Regions from separate parts of the Kitasatospora sp. NPDC051702 genome, predicted to be linked through region 1. Evidence: predicted binding sites of a transcription regulator. Region 1 holds the regulator's gene; each other region holds the start of a gene.
The links. Region 1 encodes HrcA, which represses chaperone genes, less so after heat shock. Its sites were predicted from a motif close to TTNGCACTCNGNNNNNCNGAGTGCNAA; they were not measured.

Region 1 (5,171 bases):
GTAGAAGCCGTCCGGGGAGGTGGTGTGCCGGCGCAGGTCCGAACCGTCGGGGAGGCTGGAGTACAGCTCGCCGACGCCTTCGTGGTCGGAGAGGAAGGCGATCCGCTCCCCCACCCACAGCGGCGAGGAGAGCTGGCCGTCCAGCTCCTCGTGGACGCGGACGAACTCGTCCCGGCCGATCCACAGCTTGCCCGCCCGGCCGCCCCGGTACCGCTTCCACCAGGCCGGCTCGCGGTTGTTGACGGTGGCCAGCAGCACCCTCCCCCGGTCCTCGGCCGGGTCGGCACCCGCGCCGTCCGGCTCGAGGGCGAGCCCGCCGACCGGTCCGTACGGCAGCCGCTCCGACGCGCCGCCGTCCAGCGGCACGGCGTGCGCCCAGGTGCGGCGCAGCGTGGCCTCGCCCGCGGTGGTGGTGGCGATCGGGCGGCCGTCCGCCGTCCAGCCCTGCAGCTGGGTCTGGTCGCTGCCCCAGTGGGTGAGCCGGCGGGAGGGGCCTCCGTCGACCGGCACCACGTGCACCTCGGGCGCGCCGTCCCGGGTGGAGGTGAAGGCGATGTGCCGCCCGTCGGGGGCGAACCGGGGGTGGTGGACCGGCAGGTGGTCGGCCGTCAGCCGCCAGGCCCGGCCGCCGTCCAGCGGGGCCAGCCAGACGTCGTTCTCGGCGACGAAGGTGATCAGGTCACCGTGCAGATGGGGGTGGCGCAGGTAGGCGCCCGCAGGGGTGCTCAGGGGTTCCGTCACGCGGCCAGCGTAGGCACGTGCGCGTACGACGCGCTCCGCTTTTCGCAGACTCCGGCGCCCGGGCGAGCCGCCCGGTCCGGCCGGTCAGGACCAGCGGCCGGTGCGCCCCAGCAGCAGTGCGCCGGCGGCCACGCCGGCGGTCGAGGTGCGCAGCACCGAGGGGCCCAGCCGGTACGGCCCGGCGCCCGCCTCGGCGAAGGCCGCCAGCTCCTCCGGGGAGACCCCGCCCTCCGGGCCCACCACCAGCACCAGGTCGCCGCCCTCCGGCAGCTCGGCGTGCGCCAGCGGCCGGGAGCCCTCCTCGTGCAGCACGGCGGCGAACGCCGCGGCGGCCAGCACCGGCGCCAGCTGCCGGGTGGTCATCGGCTCGCGCACCTCGGGGAAGCGCAGCCGGCGGGACTGCTTGCCCGCCTCCCGGGCGGTGGCCCGCCACTTGGCGAGCGCCTTGGCACCCCGGTCGCCCTTCCACTGGGTGATGCAGCGGGAGGCGGACCACGGGATCACCACGTCCACGCCGACCTCGGTCATGGTCTCCACCGCCAGCTCGCCGCGGTCGCCCTTGGGCAGGGCCTGGACGACGACGATCCGCGGCGCCGGCGCCGGCTCCGGCTCCCGGCGCACCGCCGCCACCGCGACGTCGATCGCGTCCTTGCCGAGCACCTCGGCGACCGTGCCGTCCACGCCCAGGCCCAGGCCGTCGGCGAGGGTCACCGCCTCACCGGCGGTCAGCCGCTTCACCGCGGCCGCGTGCCGCCCCTCCGGCCCGTCCAGGCGCACCACGGTGCCGGGCGCGGCGGCGGCGATCCGCTCGGTCTCGACGACGAAGACGGGGGCGGTCATGCGGGGAACCTCCGGTGGTGGGGCGGAGCGGGGGCGCTCCGGCTGGGCGGGCACGCGAAACCGGGCGGGCACGCGAAAGGGGTGCCGGGCGGATCCCCGGCACCCCCGCGCGGACGGCTACCGGCCGTTGAACGCGTCCTTCAGGCGCGAGAACAGGCCCTGCTGGCCCGGCGCGAACTGGCCGGCCGGCCGCTCCTCGCCGCGCAGCACCGCGAGCCGGCGCAGCAGCTCCTCCTGCTCGGCGTCGAGCTTGGTCGGCGTCTGCACCTCGACGTGCACTATCAGGTCGCCCCGGCCGCCGCCGCGCAGGTGGGTGATGCCCCGCCCGTGCAGCGGGATCGACTGCCCGGACTGGGTGCCCGGCCGGATGTCGACCTCCTCCAGCCCGTCGAGGGTCTGCAGCGGCACCTGGGTGCCGAGCGCGGCCGCCGTCATCGGGATGGTGACGGTGCAGTGCAGGTCGTCCCCGCGCCGCTGGAAGACGGTGTGGGTGGTCTCGGCGATCTCGACGTACAGGTCGCCGGCCGGGCCGCCGCCGGGGCCGACCTCGCCCTCGCCGGCCAGCTGGATCCGGGTGCCGTTGTCGACGCCCGCCGGGATCTTGACGGTCAGGGTGCGGCGGGCGCGCACGCGGCCGTCGCCGGCGCACTCCGGGCACGGGGTCGGCACGACGGTGCCGAAGCCCTGGCACTGCGGGCAGGGGCGGGAGGTCATGACCTGGCCCAGGAAGGACCGGGTGACCTGGGAGACCTCGCCCTTGCCGCGGCACATGTCACAGGTCTGCGCGGAGGTGCCGGGGGCCGCGCCCTCGCCGCTGCAGGTGGTGCAGGTGACCGCCGTGTCGACCTGGAGCTCCTTGGTGGTGCCGAACGCGGCCTCCTCCAGGGTGATCTCCAGCCGGATCATGGCGTCCTGCCCGCGCCGGGTCCGCGAGCGCGGTCCGCGCTGGCCGGCCGCGGCGCCGAAGAAGGCGTCCATGATGTCCGAGAAGCCGAATCCGGCCGCGCCGGCGCCGAAGCCGCCCGCGCCCGCGCCGCCGCCCGGGGACAGCGGGTCGCCGCCGAGGTCGTAGACCTGGCGCTTCTGCGGGTCGGAGAGCACCTCGTAGGCGGCGTTGATCTCCTTGAACCGCTCCTGCGTCTTCGGGTCCGGGTTGACGTCCGGGTGCAGTTCGCGTGCCAGGCGCCGGAACGCCTTCTTGATCTCGTCCTGCCCCGCATCCCGTCGGACGCCGAGTACCGCGTAGTAGTCCGTGGCCACCAAATGCTCCGCTTGTTCCGCCTGTAGAAGTGCTGCGACTGGACACCGCCGTTACCCGTGCAACGGCGGTCGATTGCTACGACTCGGCCAGGATCTGACCCACGTACCGCGCCACCGCACGCACCGCCCCCATTGTGCCCGGATAGTCCATCCGGGTCGGACCGATCACACCCAGTTTGGCCACGCTCTCGTCGCCCGAACCGTAACCGACCGACACCACCGAGGTGGAATTCAGCCCCTCGTAGGCGATCTCGCGCCCGATCCGGACCGTCATCCCGGCGTCCGCGGTCTCACCCAGGAGGCGGAGCAGGACGACCTGCTCCTCCAGGGCCTCCAGCACCGGCTGGATGGTGAGCGGGAAGTCGTGGCCGAAGCGGGTCAGGTTGGCCGTGCCGGCCAGCATGATCCGCTCCTCGTTCTGCTCGGCGAGCGCCTCGAACAGCGTCGCCAGGACGGTGGTGACGGTCGGCCGGTCCGCCTGCTCGAACATCGCCGGGAGCTCCTCCAGGAACCCCGGCACGTCCGGCAGCCGCTGGCCGGCGGCCCGCGCGTTGATCCGGGCCCGCAGGTCCGCCAGGACCGTCTCGCCGACGGTGCCCGGGCAGTCCACCATCCGCTGCTCGACCCGGCCGGTGTTGGTGATCAGCACCAGCATCACCTTGGTCGGGGCGAGGGCGACCAGCTCGATGTGCCGGACGGTGGAGCGCGACAGCGACGGGTACTGCACCACCGCGACCTGCCGGGTCAGCTGCGCGAGCAGCCGCACCGTGCGGGCCACGGTGTCGTCCAGGTCGACGGCGCCGTCCAGGAAGTGCCGGATCGCCCGGCGCTCGGGGGCGCTCATCGGCTTGATCTCGGCGAGCTTGTCGACGAACAGGCGGTAGCCCTTGTCGGTGGGGATGCGCCCGGCACTGGTGTGCGGCTGGTGGATGTAGCCCTCCTCCTCCAGCGCCGCCATGTCGTTGCGCACGGTCGCCGGGGAGACCCCGAGGTTGTGCCGCTCCACCAGGGCCTTGGAGCCGACCGGCTCCTCGGTCCCCACGTAGTCCTGGACGATCGCGCGGAGCACGGCGAGCTTGCGGTCGTCCAGCTGGCGGATCTCACCGGCCATGGGGCACACACCTCCGTCTTCGCACGTTGTCCGTCTGTGTCACAGATGCTGCCGACCGCTCCGGGAAGGCCCCGGATCCGGTGACCGCCCTGGCACTCTGAACCTACGAGTGCCAGAACCGTACCTGCCAGTGTAAGGCCCGGGCCTTGAGGCAGGAACGGCCCGGCCGGAGTGATCCTGCCCGCAGTTCCCGGCGCGGGGGTGGTGCCGTGGGGCCGTCCGGGTGGCAGCATCGGAAGCGACGGCGAATGGAGGAGCAAGCGATGTCGAGCTCGGGCCAGCACACCCGTTTCGCGCCCGACCGCGGTCTGACCGGCCGCATGGTCGTGACGATGTTCGTGATCGGGTTGCTGTACGTCGGTTTCACCGGCCTGCTGATCGCGCTCCTGCGCGGCGCCTGGCCACTGATCGTCCTCATCTCCGGCGGGCTGTTCGTGGCCCAGTTCTGGTTCAGCGACAAGATCACCGAGCGGGCGATGGGCGCCCACCAGGTGAGCCCGGAGCAGTACCCGCAGCTGCACGGCACCATCGACCGGCTCTGCGCCCTCGCGGACATGCCCAAGCCCCGGGTGGCGGTCGCCGACAACGACATGCCGAACGCCTTCGCCACCGGCCGCAACCCGCAGAACGCCGTGGTCTGCGTCACCACGGGGCTGCTGCGCCGGCTGGAGCCCGAGGAGCTCGAAGGGGTCCTCGCCCACGAGCTGTCGCACGTCGCCCACCGGGACGTCGCGGTGATGACCGTCGCCGGGTTCCTCGGCGTCCTCGCCGGCGCGATGACCCGGATCGCGGTGTACGGCGGCTTCATGGGCGGCGGCCGCAACAACAACGACCAGAACGCGGCCATCGTCGCCCTGATCATCCCGCTGGTGTCGATGGTCGTCTACGCCATCAGCTTCCTGCTCACCCGGCTGCTCTCCCGCTACCGGGAGCTCGCCGCCGACCGCGCCGCCGCCCAGCTCACCGGCCGGCCCAGCGCCCTGGCCTCCGCCCTGACCAAGGTCACCGGGCAGATCGCCGCCATCCCCAGCAAGGACCTGCGCCAGGCCCAGCCCTACAACGCCTTCTACTTCGCCCCCGCGCTCGGCGCCCGGGAGACCGCCGCCCAGCTGTTCTCCACCCACCCGACGCTGGAGAAGCGGCTGGACCAGCTGGCGAAGATCTCCGAGCAGCTCGGCCGCTGACCGCGGGGCTCCCCCGCCCACCGCCGCCGCGCCGC
Region 2 (5,171 bases), on a different contig from region 1:
TCGACCAGCGACACGCGCACCCCCGGATGGCCGTCCCGCAGCCGGGCGACAGCGGGCGGCACCAGGGTGGAACTCGCGGTCGGGAACGAGACCAGCCGCACCCGCCCGGCCCGCAGCCCGGCGATCGCGGCCACCTCCTCCTCGGCCGCGGAGAGCCCGGCCAGGATCCCGGTGGCGTGCTTGAGCAGCACCCGCCCGGCCTCGCTGAGCTGCATGCCGCGGCCCGAACGGACCACCAGCGGAGTGTCCACCGACTTCTCCAGGGCCTTCATCTGCTGGCTGATGGCGGGCTGCGTGCACCCCAGCTCGCGGGCGGCGGCGGAGAAGGAGCCGGTGCGGGCGACGGCACGCAGGACGCGCAGGTGGCGGGCCTCGATCATGCCTCAGTTATAAGGCAATCTTTGCTGTGCGCAAAATTCTGCTGATAGTTGAAGGATGGAACACAGCCGGAAGGCCAACGGCCGACGGCCCCGCCCCGAGCCCTCCTCCCGCGAGCGGGCGAAAACACAGCCGGAAGGCCCGACCGCGCCCCGTGAGGGGTGCGGCCGGGCCTCCGGTCAGACGGTTCGGGCGTCAGTGCGAGTGGCCGTGGCCGCCGTGGGAGTGACCGTTGTCGGCCTCCTCCTCCTTCTTCTCCACCACGAGGGTCTCGGTGGTGAGCAGCAGGGAGGCGATCGAGGCGGCGTTCTCCAGGGCGGAGCGGGTGACCTTGACCGGGTCGATGACGCCGGCCTTCAGCAGGTCGCCGTACTCGCCGGTGGCCGCGTTGTAGCCGTGGCCGGTCTCCAGCTCGGCGACCTTGTGGGTGATGACGTAGCCCTCGAGGCCGGCGTTCTGGGCGATCCAGCGCAGCGGCTCGTGCAGCGCCTTGCGGACGACCGCGACACCGGTCGCCTCGTCGCCCGACAGGCCCAGGCCGTCCTCCAGCACCTTGGCGGCGTGGACGAGGGAGGCGCCACCACCGGCGACGATGCCCTCCTCGACCGCGGCGCGGGTCGCCGAGATGGCGTCCTCGAGGCGGTGCTTGCGCTCCTTCAGCTCCACCTCGGTGGCGGCGCCGACCTTGATGACGCAGACGCCGCCGGCCAGCTTGGCCAGGCGCTCCTGCAGCTTCTCGCGGTCCCAGTCGGAGTCGGTCGCGGCGATCTCGCCCTTGATCTGGGCGACGCGGCCGGCGACGGCCTCGGCGTCACCGGCGCCGTCGACGACGGTGGTCTCGTCCTTGGTGATGGTCACGCGGCGGGCGGTGCCCAGCACGTCCAGGCCGACCTGGTCGAGCTTGAGGCCGACCTCCTCGGAGATGACCGTGCCGCCGGTCAGGGTGGCCAGGTCGCCGAGGATCGCCTTGCGGCGGTCGCCGAAGCCCGGGGCCTTGACGGCGACGGCGTTGAAGGTGCCGCGGATCTTGTTCACCACGAGGGTGGACAGCGCCTCGCCGTCGACGTCCTCGGCGATGATCAGCAGCGGCTTGGAGGCCCCGCCCTGCAGGATCTTCTCCAGCAGCGGCAGCAGCTCCTGGATGGAGGAGATCTTGCCCTGGTTGATCAGGATGTACGGGTCCTCGAGGACCGCCTCCTGACGCTCCGCGTCGGTGACGAAGTACGGCGACAGGTAGCCCTTGTCGAACTGCATGCCCTCGGTGAAGTCCAGCTCCACGCCGAAGGTGTTCGACTCCTCGACGGTGATGACACCGTCCTTGCCGACCTTGTCGATCGCCTCGGCGATCAGCTCACCGACCTGGGTGTCCTGCGCGGAGAGGGACGCGACGGCGGCGACGTCGTCCTTGCCCTCGATCTCGCGGGCGACGGACAGCAGGTGCTCGGAGACGGCGGCGACGGCCTTGTCGATGCCCTTCTTCAGGGCGGCCGGGCCGGCACCGGCGGCGACGTTGCGCAGGCCCTCGTTGACCAGGGCCTGGGCCAGCACGGTGGCGGTGGTGGTGCCGTCACCCGCGACGTCGTTCGTCTTGGTGGCGACCTCCTTGACGAGCTGCGCGCCGAGGTTCTCGTACGGGTCGTCCAGCTCGACCTCACGGGCGATGGTGACACCGTCGTTGGTGATGGTCGGGGCGCCGAACTTCTTGTCGATGACGACGTTGCGGCCCTTGGGGCCGATGGTCACCTTGACGGTGTCGGCCAGCTTGTTGACACCGCGCTCCAGCGAGCGGCGGGCGTCCTCGTCGAACTGCAGGATCTTCGCCATGTTCCCTATTCCTTCGGGGCTGCGACCGGCCCACCGGTCGCCGGATTACGTGAACCAACGACCACGCCCCGGGCCACTGTCACGAAGTGACACGGATCCGGGGCGGGTCGGGACGACTTACTTCTCGATGATGGCGAGAACGTCGCGGGCGGAGAGGACGAGGTACTCCTCGCCCTGGTACTTCACCTCGGTGCCGCCGTACTTCGAGTACAGGACGATGTCACCGACGGCGACGTCGAGCGGCAGACGCTGGCCATCCTCGAAGCGGCCCGGGCCGACGGCCAGGACGACGCCCTCCTGGGGCTTCTCCTTGGCGGTGTCCGGGATAACCAGGCCGGAGGCCGTGGTGGTCTCGGCGTCGAGCGGCTGGACCACGATGCGGTCCTCAAGCGGCTTGATGGCAACCTTGCTGCTGGTGGTCACGTCCGAGCTCCCCTTCGGAGATTACGGGGTTTCTAACGGGTAGGAGCGAACCTGCGGGCCTGCCGTCGCGGGGGTCAGGCACGCGTCTTCGCGTTAGCACTCCCCCAGTGGGGAGTGCCAAGGACGACCATAGGCCCGTGTTAGCACTCAGTCAACCAGAGTGCCAACGGCGCGCCCGCGGATCCCGGCAACGGACGGGTGGTCGTACACGTGTGCGCCCGGGGCGGCCGGGCCGGGGAGGCGTCGCCCGGCCCGCTGCCCGGCGCCGTGCCGGTCACCGCCTTCCTGCTCCGCGGCGGCCGGTCCGAAACCGCCGGGCGCCGACCGGGATCCGGGTCGGCGCCGGCGCCCGGGCCCGCCCCGCCCTCCCGCTCCGCCGCGGCCGGCCGGGATCCGCGGGGTTCCTCCGGAACCGGTCAGAATGGGCCCGTGGACACCGAGAACCTCCAGCCCCTGCTGACCGCCGAAGGCCAGGCCCTGCTCGCCGAGCTGCGCGAGTTCGCGCCCGAGGAGGAGCTGGCGCTGGCCACCCGGCTGCGGCGGGGGCACCCGGCGGAGCTGGTGTCGGCGGCGTTCGGACAGGCCCGGCTGCGGCAGCGGGCGCGGGCGAAGTTCGGGGCGGACGCCGACCTCATGTACTTCACGCCCAACGGCGTCGAGCAGTCCACCCGGCGCAGCGTGGCCGAGTGGCGGGCGCGCCGCTTCGCCGACCTGGGCGTCCGGCGCCTGGCCGACCTGTGCTGCGGCATCGGCGGGGACGTCCTGGCGCTGGCCCGGGCCGGCATCGAGGTGCTGGCCGTCGACCGGGACCCGGCGGCCTGCGCGGCCACCGCCGCCAACGCGGCCGCGCTGGGCCTGTCCGACCTGGTCCGGGTGGAGTGCGCGGACGTCGCCGACGTGGACGTGACCGGCTACGACGCGGTGTTCACCGACCCGGCCCGGCGGACCGCCCGCGGCCGGGTGTTCGACCCCGAGGCGTACGCCCCGCCGCTGTCCTGGGCGATCGAGGCCGGGCGCCGGACCCCGATCGGCGCGCTGAAGGTCGCCCCGGGCATTCCGCACGAGGCCGTCCCGGCCGACGCCGAGGCGGAGTGGGTCTCCGACCACGGCGACGTCAAGGAGGCGGTGCTCTGGTTCGGCACCGGGGCCTCCCGACCGCACCGCGCCACCCTGCTGCCGCAGGCCGCCAGCCTGACCGGCGGCGACCTGCCCGACCCGCCGGCCGGCCCGGTCGGGCGCTACCTGTACGAGCCGGACGGCGCGGTGATCCGGGCCCACCTGGTGGCCGAGGTGGCCGAGCAGGTGGGCGGCCGGCTGATCGACCCGAAGATCGCCTACCTCACCTCGGACCGCCTGGTCCCCACCCCGTACGCGCACGCCTTCGAGCTCACCGACGTGCTGCCGTTCCACATCAAGAAGCTGAAGGCGCTGCTGCGCGAGCGCGGGGTCGGCACGGTGGTGATCAAGAAGCGCGGGATGGCGATCACCCCGGAGGAGCTGCGCCGCCAGCTCAAGCCCTCGGGCCCGAACTCCGTCACGGTGATCCTCAGCCGCACCGACCACGGCCCGCTGATGATGCTCGGCCACCCGGCCTGACGGGCCGCCGGGCGGCTCCCGGACGGCTCCTAGGAGGCCGGGGGCTGGATGTAGTCCTCCAGCCGGGCCACCGAGAAGCCCTGCTCCTGGATCCGGGCCAGCAGGTCGGCGAACATCTGGGTCATCGTGGCGCCCTTGAGCTCCTTGGGGCCACGGAAGTGCGCCAGGATGATGTCACCGGACTTCAGCTTCTTGTCGGCCGCCTGGTACTGCATGTCGTGGATCTGCATCGACTCGCGCCACAGCACGATCGCGCGCGGGCCGCACTGCTGCACCGAGGTGTTCAGGGTCGGCGTGTTGGCGCCGTCGCCGAAGGGCGGGCGGAACAGCAGCGGGGCGGTGCCGTACTGCTGGGTGAGCGCGGCCTGGTCGTCGCAGATCTCGGACTTCTGCTTCTCCGGCGGGATCTTGCTCATCACCGGGTGGCTGACGGTGTGGTTCTGGATGTGGTTGCCCAGGGCCTGCAGCGGCTTGAAGTAGCCGTAGTCGTTCTTGACGATGTCCTTGGTCAGGAACATCGAGATCGGCACCTTCAGCTCGGTCAGCATCTCGACGAACTTCGGGTCCTTCTCGGCGCCGTCGTCGATGGTGATGAAGACGACCTTGTCGCTCGTCTTGATGTCGCTGAACACCGGTACGGTGCCCGTCCGTTCGAGCTTGACGGGCTTGTCGGCGGGCGGTGCGGGGGCCGGCGCCAGCGGCTTGAGGTTCCACTTCGCCCAGGCCGCCGCGTCACCGGCCGCCGGGGCGGGGGCGGGCGTGCCGGCCGGGCCGGTCGACGCGGCGCCGCCGGTGGGCTGCGGCACGCCCGCCGAGGTCCCGGCAGGGGCCGGGGCGGCGGCGGTGCCGCCGCCGTTGTCCCCGCATCCGGTGGCCAGGGCCAGCAGGGCCAGCGCCCCCACCGCGTACGTCCTGGTCCTGCTCCGCCCGTCCCTGCTCACCGCACCGCG
Region 3 (5,171 bases), on a different contig from region 1:
GCCATCCGGCTGCTGGCCCGGACCGAGGGCATCTTCGCCGAGACCGCGGGCGGGGTCACCGTCGGCGTGCTGAAGAAGCTGGTGGAGACCGGCCAGCTCGACCCGGCCAAGGAGACCGTCGCGATCAACACCGGCGACGGCCTGAAGACCCTGGACGCCGTCGCCGGGGCCGGCATGACCGCCGTCATCCGCCCGACCCTGGCGTCCTTCCGCGACGCCGGCCTCGCGTCCGCCTGAACCACCCCCACCCGCTGGGCCGCACCCCCGCTAGGAGAGCCATGAGCGTCAACGTCCGCATCCCCACCATCCTGCGCACCTACACCGGCGGCGCCGCCGAGGTGAGCGCCGAGGGCGCCACCCTCGGCGAGGTCATCGCCGACCTGGAGAAGAACCACGCGGGCATCTCCGCCCGCATCCTGGACGACACCGGCAAGCTGCGCCGCTTCGTCAACGTCTACGTGAACGACGACGACGTGCGCTTCGCCGACGGCCTGGCGACGGAGGTCGCGGACGGGGCCGGCGTCTCGATCATCCCGGCGGTGGCCGGCGGCTGCTGAGCCGCACCCGCCCGGGCCGGCCGCCCGCGCGCACGGAATTCCGCTCTCCGTGCGCGTGGGCGGCCGTGCGCATTTCGGCGGGAATATATCCCGGTGGAGTCGGAGTAGAGTGTGGCTCGGCTGGGAAAAGGGATTCTCTTCATCCTCCCCCGCGATTCGCCGGACCGCCGTCCGGCCGTTGAGACCCGCTGGGCCCCGGCGCTGCGAAACATGTCAGGCCGATGTCAGAATTCGCGCGGTGATCTGTAGTAATTCGTCCGCTATGTCCGGCGTCAAATGCCGAGTTCATTCCGATTCCGCCCGCAGTGTCCCCTGGTGCGCACCCGGAATTCCCCGCAGTTGACCCTGTTGCAGAGGGCGTCGATCCGGATACATTCAGCGGCGGTCGACGTAGTCAGCCGCTCACAGGATGCCGTCAGGCGCCCCGGCGGAGGATTGCGGCGTGCACGGCTGCGCCCAGGGGGGGTTCCCCGGGCCGGCCTCCAAACCAGACCCGGGCCCGCGACCTGCGGGCGCGTGAAGGGCCAGCACAGCACTAGGGGAGTTCGGAATGGCTCAGGGCACCGTCAAGTGGTTCAACGCGGAGAAGGGCTACGGCTTCATCGCGGTCGACGGTGGTGCGGACGTCTTCGTCCACTACAGCGCGATCCAGATGGACGGCTACCGCACCCTCGAGGAGGGCCAGCGGGTCGAGTTCGAGATCTCCCAGGGACAGAAGGGCCCGCAGGCGGACATGGTCCGCTCGGTCTGACCTCTTCGGCTCCAGGAGCTCGGCGCGGCCCACGGCTGGTGACCACTCGCTTCTCGGCGGGCCCGTACGACACGCGTCGTGCGGGCCCGTCGGCGTTCCCGGGCGGGGAGTTGCGGGGGCCCCCGGGATCGCGCCGGACGGCTCGCGGGATCGCGATTGGGCTTGCACTCGACCACCCGGAGTGCTAATCATTGGCGTTAGCACTCACAGCGTGAGAGTGACAGCGGACCGGGTCGGTGAGGCCCCCGGGAGCGGTAGGGGAAAAGACCCCCGCACACCAGGGCCGTCCGTCGCGGGCACCCCTTGGTCCGAGCAGTCGACCGTGTCCCGGAGGACCACTTCTGATGGCCAAGATCATCGCCTTTGATGAGGAAGCTCGCCGCGGCCTTGAGCGTGGCATGAACCAGCTCGCCGACGCAGTGAAGGTCACGCTCGGCCCCAAGGGCCGCAACGTCGTGCTGGAGAAGAAGTGGGGCGCCCCCACGATCACCAACGACGGTGTCTCCATCGCCAAGGAGATCGAGCTCGAGGACCCGTACGAGAAGATCGGCGCGGAGCTCGTCAAGGAGGTCGCCAAGAAGACCGACGACGTCGCGGGTGACGGCACCACCACCGCCACCGTGCTCGCCCAGGCCCTGGTTCGCGAGGGTCTGCGCAACGTCGCCGCCGGCGCCAACCCGATGGCCCTGAAGCGCGGCATCGAGAAGGCCGTCGCCGCCGTCTCCGACCAGCTGCTGGCCCAGGCCAAGGACGTGGAGACCAAGGAGCAGATCGCCTCCACCGCCTCCATCTCGGCCGCCGACACCCAGATCGGCGAGCTGATCGCCGAGGCCATGGACAAGGTCGGCAAGGAAGGCGTCATCACCGTCGAGGAGAGCAACACCTTCGGTCTGGAGCTCGAGCTCACCGAGGGCATGCGCTTCGACAAGGGCTACATCTCCGCCTACTTCGCGACCGACCTGGAGCGCATGGAGGCGACCTTCGAGGACCCGTACATCCTCATCGCCAACTCCAAGATCGGCTCGGTCAAGGACCTGCTGCCGCTGCTGGAGAAGGTCATGCAGAGCGGCAAGCCGCTCGTCATCATCGCCGAGGACGTCGAGGGCGAGGCCCTGTCGACCCTGGTCGTGAACAAGATCCGCGGCACCTTCAAGTCCGTCGCCGTCAAGGCCCCGGGCTTCGGCGACCGCCGCAAGGCCATGCTCGGCGACATCGCCATCCTCACCGGTGGCACCGTGATCTCCGAGGAGGTCGGCCTCAAGCTGGAGAACGCCGGCATCGACCTGCTGGGCACCGCCCGCAAGGTGGTCATCACCAAGGACGAGACCACCATCGTCGACGGTGGCGGCGACAGCGAGCAGGTCGCGGGCCGCGTGAACCAGATCCGCGCCGAGATCGAGAACAGCGACTCGGACTACGACCGCGAGAAGCTCCAGGAGCGCCTCGCCAAGCTGGCCGGCGGCGTGGCCGTCATCAAGGCCGGCGCGGCCACCGAGGTGGAGCTCAAGGAGCGCAAGCACCGCATCGAGGACGCCGTCCGCAACGCCAAGGCCGCCGTCGAGGAGGGCATCGTCGCCGGTGGTGGCGTCGCGCTGCTGCAGGCCGGTGTCGCCTTCGACAAGCTGGAGCTGGACGGCGACGAGGCCACCGGTGCCAACATCGTCAAGGTCGCGCTCGAGGCCCCGATCAAGCAGATCGCGACCAACGCCGGCCTCGAGGGCGGCGTCGTGGTGGAGAAGGTGCGCAACCTCCCCGCCGGTCACGGCCTGAACGCCGCCACCAACGAGTACGTCGACCTGGTCGCCGCGGGCATCATCGACCCGGCCAAGGTCACCCGCTCCGCGCTGCAGAACGCCGCCTCCATCGCGGCGCTGTTCCTCACCACCGAGGCCGTCATCGCCGACAAGCCGGAGAAGGCCGCCGCGGCCGCCGGCGGCGGCATGCCGGGCGGTGACATGGACTTCTGATCCTGATCTCCTGAGATCGGATCGGTCGAATCCCGATCGTGTGGGCGGTCCCCTTCGGGGGGCCGCCCACACGGCGTTCCAGCGGCGCACTACCGGAGAATGGACAGATGGCTTCCGACGACATCGAGACCGCCCTGCACAACGCGCGGGCCCTGATCCTGGCCGACCTCACCGCGCGGGACGTGGCGGACGCCGCCGTCGTCTCCCTGGTGGAACAGGCCGTGACCCACCGCCGCTGGTGGCTCGAGCAGTGGCCGGACGGCACCGAGTACGTGCTCGGGCTGGTCGCCCAGGACGTCCAGGACGCGCTGCTGGAGGCCTACGGCCGCTGGCCGCTGTGCGCCGACTGCGCCGCCGACGGCGACCCGCACGCGCTCAGCGTGGAGCCCGAGCTGGGGCCGGAGCCGCACTGGGTGTGCGGCAAGCACGGTGCGGTGGTCGCGCCGGTCGGGGGACTCGCCTAGGGCGTGTCTTTCGGATCACGCCAGGCGGTCGCCGCCGGGGCACGCACTCCCCCAGCCTTCGGCCGGGGGTACCCCCACGCCGGCTTCTCGTCAGTCGCCGATGCTCCGCATGGACTCCCTCCTCGGCGCCGCCGATGCACGCACCCCAACGACGCCCGCTGATCCGACGTGATCCGAAAGACACGCCCTGGGGCGTGTCTTGTCGGACACGCCGTGGCCGGGTGCCGTTCTCAGGCCCCGCCGGACGCCAGCCGGTCCAGTTCGGCCGCCAGGTTGGCGCGGGCCGGGGCGTCGAAGCGGGCCAGGGCGGCCGGGGTGCGGTAGAGCGCGGGCAGCGCGAGGAGCCGGCGCAGGACGTCCGCCCGGCCGGCGCGGAAGTCGGGCTCCGGGACGAAGGCGTACTCCTCCCGGACGGCGGCCGCGTACGCGGCGTACGCCCCGGGGCTGCCGCCGAGCACGGCGAGGTCCGCGTCGCAGAGCACCTCGCCGTCGCGGTCGCCCGGCTCGGGGCGGTGCGTGACGGTGAGCAGGACCAGCCGTTCGACCTCGGCCACCCGCGCGGCGGGCAGGCCGGCGGCGGTGAGCGCGCGGACCGCCAGGGCGGCGCTGCGCTCCTCGTTCTCGGAGCGGTCGGGCCGGTAGACGGCGTCGTGGAACCAGGCCGCGAGCCGGACGGCGTCCGGGTCGGCGGCGTGCCCGGCGAGCTCGTTGACGTGCCGCAGCACGGCCCGCAGGTGCTCGGGGGTGTGGTAGCGGCGCTGCGGTTCGGCCCAGCGGCGCAGCAGCTCCCGGCCGTACGGCTCGGGGTCCTCGGTGGCGGCACAGCGGTGCAGCAGCGCGGTCCAGTCGGCGAGCAGGGCGTCCGCGCGGTCGTCGGTGTGGTCCCCGGCGCGTTCCTCGGTGATGGGCATGGGGGCCATTCTCGCGGTGCCGTCGCACTGGACCGATAGGTAGATCGACGATATATGTAGTCACATGACTGAACGCTCGATGCAGGAGCCCACGCTGCTGCTGCTCACCGCACTCGCCGACGCCCCCAGACACGGCTACGCGCTCATCCAGGAGATCGCCGCCATCTCGGGCGGCCGGGTCACGATGCGCACCGGCACGCTCTACGGCGCGCTCGACCGCCTGCTGCAGCAGGGGCTCATCGAGGTCGCGGCCGAGGAGGTGGTGGACGGCCGGGCCCGGCGCAGCTACGCCCTGACCGCCGCCGGTCGGACCGCGCTCGCCACCGAGGCCGAGCGGCTGCGGGCGGTGGCCACCGAGGCGGAGCGCCGGCTCTCGGCGGTCCGCTCGATGCTGCAGGGGAAGCCGGCGGAGTCGCCGGGGAGGTCCACGAAGAGGGGGCGTTTCGCATGACCACACCGATCCTGGGGGCGCCCTCGGCGGCGCTGCGGGCCGCGCTGCAGCTCTACCCGGCGCACTACCG

Region 2: a site for HrcA is predicted at 2,766-2,792, ahead of groES (co-chaperone GroES). Genes of this name have one in related genera too.
Region 3: a site for HrcA is predicted at 1,470-1,496, ahead of groL (chaperonin GroEL). Genes of this name have one in related genera too.

Annotation. Positions count from the first base shown of each region.
Region 1 is NZ_JBFAZB010000022.1:18,064-23,234, reverse strand. Features, by position in the region: gene AB0N04_RS19575 (PDZ domain-containing protein) at 1-741, opposite strand, end outside; gene AB0N04_RS19570 (16S rRNA (uracil(1498)-N(3))-methyltransferase) at 826-1,581, opposite strand; gene dnaJ (molecular chaperone DnaJ) at 1,699-2,841, opposite strand; gene hrcA (heat-inducible transcriptional repressor HrcA) at 2,918-3,952, opposite strand; gene htpX (zinc metalloprotease HtpX) at 4,216-5,136, shown strand.
Region 2 is NZ_JBFAZB010000010.1:93,120-98,290, reverse strand. Features, by position in the region: gene AB0N04_RS11845 (LysR family transcriptional regulator) at 1-380, opposite strand, end outside; gene groL (chaperonin GroEL) at 574-2,202, opposite strand; gene groES (co-chaperone GroES) at 2,320-2,625, opposite strand; gene AB0N04_RS11830 (methyltransferase domain-containing protein) at 3,055-4,221, shown strand; gene AB0N04_RS11825 (polysaccharide deacetylase family protein) at 4,251-5,162, opposite strand.
Region 3 is NZ_JBFAZB010000030.1:93,571-98,741, reverse strand. Features, by position in the region: gene thrC (threonine synthase) at 1-237, shown strand, start outside; gene AB0N04_RS24145 (MoaD/ThiS family protein) at 279-557, shown strand; gene AB0N04_RS24140 (cold-shock protein) at 1,108-1,308, shown strand; gene groL (chaperonin GroEL) at 1,653-3,275, shown strand; gene AB0N04_RS24130 (hypothetical protein) at 3,383-3,739, shown strand; gene AB0N04_RS24125 (hypothetical protein) at 3,970-4,650, opposite strand; gene AB0N04_RS24120 (PadR family transcriptional regulator) at 4,715-5,101, shown strand; gene AB0N04_RS24115 (hypothetical protein) at 5,098-5,171, shown strand, end outside.